DNA from 2 places in the Aurantimonas sp. A2-1-M11 genome. Region 2 is predicted to be linked to the other one. Evidence: predicted binding sites of a transcription regulator. Region 2 holds the regulator's gene; the other holds the start of a gene.

Region 1 (2,199 bases), on a different contig from region 2:
TGGTGTCGCGCGGCGTGGCCGTGGAGACGGCACGCGCGCGGGCCAGGGAACTGCTCGCCCGGCTCAACCTGCCCGAGGCGCTGTTCGAACTGCCGCCGGCGACATTTTCCGGCGGCGAGAAGCAGCGGGTCAACATCGCCCGGGGCTTCATCACCGACCATCCGCTGCTCCTGCTCGACGAGCCGACGGCCTCGCTGGACGCGGAAAACCGCGACGTGGTCTGCGCGATGATCGAAGCGAAGAAGGCCGCAGGCACCGCCATCCTCGGCATCTTCCACGATGGCGAGGTGCGCGACCGGATCGCCACGCGCATCGTCGACGTCTCGACGTTTTCCGCCCGGGCAGCGGCCTGATGCCGCGACTGTCCGTGACGCCGCTGATCCACCCGAACGCCGAGGTCGAGGATTGTGACATCGGCCGCTATACCGAGATCGCCGGGCGAAGCCGCCTCGCCGAGACGGTGCTCGGCGACTATTCCTACGTCATGGAAGATTGCAGTATCTGGTGCGCGGCGATCGGCAAGTTCGCCAACATCGCCGCCGCGGTGCGGATCAACGCCACCAACCATCCCACATGGCGCGCCACCCAGCACCACTTCACCTACCGCGCCGGCGACTATTTCGAGGGCGAGGTGAACGAGACCGCCTTCTTCGAGTGGCGCCGGGCGCACCGCGTCGTGATCGGCCACGATGTCTGGATCGGCCATGGCGTCACGATCCTGCCGGGCGTGACCATCGGCAACGGTGCGGTCGTCGGCGCCGGCGCCGTCGTGTCGAAGGACGTGCCCGCCTACGCCATCGTGGGCGGCGTCCCGGCCAAGTTCATCCGTCCGCGTTTTGCCGAGGGGGTCGGCGCCAGGATGGACGCGCTGGCCTGGTGGGACTGGCCGCACGAAACCCTGAAGGCGGCGCTCGCCGACTTTCGCAGCCTCGATGCGCAGGGCTTCCTGGAACGCCACGGCGGCTGAGCCACTGGCCCCCGGGCGCCGGCCGGCAAGTGTCATTCAACGTTTACCATCCCGTCATCGGGCTCACATGCGGCGCTCCTATGAGTCGTCCGTCAACAGCCGGACGGAGGCCCCATGACCGCCATCGCGATCACAGATTTGTCCAAGCGCTTCGGCCTCACCCAGGCTCTCGACAAGGTCAGTCTGTCCATCGCGGAAGGCGAGATGGTTGCCCTGATCGGCGCATCCGGTTCCGGCAAGTCGACGCTGATCCGCCACATCGCCGGCCTCGAGCGCGCGGACCGGGGAACCGGATCGAGCATCGCGCTGTTCGGCGCGTCCATCCAGACCGATGGCCGGCTCGGTGCGGGCGCCCGCGCCATGCGCCGGGAGATCGGCGTCATCTTCCAGCAGTTCAATCTGGTCTCCCGTCTGCCGGTGATCACCAACGTCCTGCTTGGCAATCTCGGCCGCATTCCGCGCTGGCGCGGCACGCTCGGACTGTTCTCACGCGCCGAGAAGTTCGCGGCCCGCGCCGCGCTGACCCGCGTCGGCATTCCCGAGGTCGCCTGGCAGCGCGCCTCCACCCTTTCGGGCGGCCAGCAGCAGCGCGCCGCCATCGCCCGCAGCCTCGTGCAGAAGTCGCGGGTGATCCTGGCCGACGAGCCGATCGCATCCCTCGATCCCGCCTCGGCCCGCCGCGTGATGGACGTCATCGCCGACATCAACCGGACCGAGGGGATCACGGCGGTCGTATCGCTGCACCAGGTCGAATATGCGCGCCGCTATTGCGCCCGCACCATCGCCATGCGTGGCGGGCAGATCGTCTATGACGGCCCGTCCGAGGCGCTGACCAACGCATTCCTGACCGATCTCTACGGAGCGGATTCGGAAGAACTCGTCCTCCCGGACGCCCTGCCGGTCGACGACCGGCGGACGCAGTCCGTGAAGAAGCCATCGGTGAAGGCGCCGACGCTCGTGCCGGCCTGACGCCGCAACAACCGCCAACCGCAACAGGGAACAAGCCCATGAACATGGTCCTTCGGACTCTTGCCGCCGCCACGATGGCCGCCGGCATCTCGCATGCCGCCCTCGCCCAGGACGCGGCGCCGAGCGAAATCAATTTCGGCATCATCTCCACCGAGAGCCAGCAGAACCTGCGCCCCAAGTGGGAGCCCTTCCTGGCCGACATGGAGGAAAAGACCGGCCTCACCGTGAAGCCGTTCTTTGCCTCCGACTATGCCGGCGTCATC
Region 2 (2,199 bases):
GTCGCGCTCGTGGAGGGATTCCAGCCGCAGCGACCATGCCGAAAGGAGCTTGCCATGGGCTGGACTGACGAACGCGTGGAGCTGTTGAAGCAGCTCTGGACCGAAGGCCTGAGTGCCAGCCAGATCGCCGATCGCCTCGGCGGCGTCAGCCGCAATGCCGTGATCGGCAAGGTGCACCGCCTGAAACTCGAATCGCGGGCCCGCCAGCCCAATGTGGCGCAGCCGGTGGCGGTCGAACGCCCTGCCCCGCGCCGTGCCGCCGAGGTCGAGACCGTCGAGATGGTCGTGCCCGCACGCCTCGTCGCCGCCTCCGCGCAGGCCCCCGGCCGCGCCATGCCCCGCACCATGGGCGCCACCGCGCTCAAGATGGAGCCGGAGGAAGAGCTGGAGGTGGTCGCCGAGCCGCACACGCGCGAAAGCGCCGAAGTGGTGCCGATCGCCCGCAAGCTCAGCCTCGTTGAACTCAGCGAGACCACCTGCAAATGGCCGGTCGGCGACCCGATGAAGCCGGACTTCCATTTCTGCGGCAACAGCGCGCGCGATTCCTCGCCCTATTGCGCCTATCACGCCAAGCTCGCCTTCCAGCCCTTCTCGGATCGTCGCCGCTCGCGCTGACGCCTCCCTTTCGGTCGAAACGACAGACACCCCGCGAGGCCAGGCCGCGCGGGGTGTCTTCTATGCCGTGATGTCTGCCGGGTGCGGGCGGCCCGGTGTCAGGCGCCCGCACCGACCCGCGTGCGCGCCGGCGCCGCGACGGGCTTGGATGCGCTGAACTGTTCGTCGAGGGCGTAGCCGGCGCCACGCACGGTGCGGATCGGGTCCCGCTGCCGGCCGCGATTGATCGCCTTGCGCAGGCGCCCGACATGCACGTCCACGGTGCGCTCGTCGACATAGATGTCCCGGCCCCAGACGCCGTCCAGCAGCTGCTCGCGGGAGAACACCCGGCCCGGCGACTGCATGAAGAATTCCATCAGCTTGAACTCCGTCGGCCCGAGCTTGATCTCGCGGCCGCCGCGCCTCACCCGGTGCGTCTCGCGGTCGAGGTCGATGTCGCCGGCGACGAGCTGGCTGGAAATCTTCTCCGGCTTGGACCGGCGCAGCATCGCCCGAACCCGGGCGATCAGCTCCGGCGTCGAGAACGGCTTGACGACGTAGTCGTCGGCGCCGACCGAAAGCCCGCGCACCCGCTCGCTCTCCTCGCCGCGCGCCGTCAGCATGAGGATCGGCAGGCGCTCGGTCTCCTCGCGCTGGCGCAGGCGGCGGCACAGCTCGACACCCGACAGCCCCGGCAGCATCCAGTCGAGGATCAGCAGGTCCGGGACTTCTTCCTTCAGCCGGATGTCGGCCTCGTCGCCCCGGTCGATGACGTCGACGACATAGCCCTCGGCCTCGAGATTGTACCGCAGGAGGATCCCGAGGGCCTCCTCGTCCTCGACGACGACGATCCGTGCGCTCATCTCAGACCTCGCGATCCTGGGCGTTCAGCACGGGCTGCGTCATCGTCGCCGTTTTGTCGCCCTTCGGACGTTCGTCCGCGATCTGCTGGCCGGTCTCGATGTAGTAGATCGTCTCGGCGATGTTGGTGGCGTGGTCGCCGATCCGCTCGATGTTCTTGGCGCTGAACAGAAGGTGCGTGCAGGAGGTGATGTTGCGTGGATCCTCCATCATGTAGGTCAGCAGCTCACGGAAGATCGACGTGTACATGGCGTCGATCTGCTCGTCATTGTCGCGCACCGCCAGCGCCCGTTCGGAGTCGCGCTCGCCATAGGCGTCGAGCACTTCCTTCAGCTGTTCGAGCGCCAGTTCCGACATGTGCTCGATGCCGCGCACCAGCTGGACCGGCTGGGCATGGTCGTGCACCGCGATCACCCGCTTGGCGATGTTCTTGGCCAGGTCGCCGATCCGCTCCAGATCGTTGGAGATGCGGATCGCGCCGACGATCTCGCGCAGGTCTACGGACATGGGCTGGCGCTTGGCGATCGTCAGGATCGCCCGCTCGTCGAGCGTGCGCTGCGCCTCGTCCAGCAGCACGTCGTCTGCGACCACCGACTGGGCAAGGCCCCAGTCGCTGCGCATCAGCGCGGCGACGGATTGCTCGACCATCCGCTCGGCCATGCCCCCCATCTCGGAGATCCGGCGGACGATCAGCTTCAGCTCGTCCTCGTAGGACGTGACGATGTGTTCGGACATGACCATGGC

Evidence for each region. Region 2 encodes PhoB, which activates phosphate uptake and scavenging genes when phosphate is short. Its sites were predicted from a motif close to TGTCATNNANCTGTCAT; they were not measured.
Region 1: the regulator PhoB is predicted to act here: its motif matches at 998-1,014, upstream of phnC (phosphonate ABC transporter ATP-binding protein).

Annotation. Positions count from the first base shown of each region.
Region 1 is NZ_JAZHLI010000001.1:117,056-119,254, forward strand. Features, by position in the region: gene phnL (phosphonate C-P lyase system protein PhnL) at 1-353, shown strand, start outside; gene VQ042_RS00555 (DapH/DapD/GlmU-related protein) at 350-967, shown strand; gene phnC (phosphonate ABC transporter ATP-binding protein) at 1,082-1,936, shown strand; gene phnD (phosphonate ABC transporter substrate-binding protein) at 1,975-2,199, shown strand, end outside.
Region 2 is NZ_JAZHLI010000011.1:53,314-55,512, forward strand. Features, by position in the region: gene VQ042_RS07400 (GcrA family cell cycle regulator) at 55-615, shown strand; gene phoB (phosphate regulon transcriptional regulator PhoB) at 714-1,457, opposite strand; gene phoU (phosphate signaling complex protein PhoU) at 1,459-2,196, opposite strand.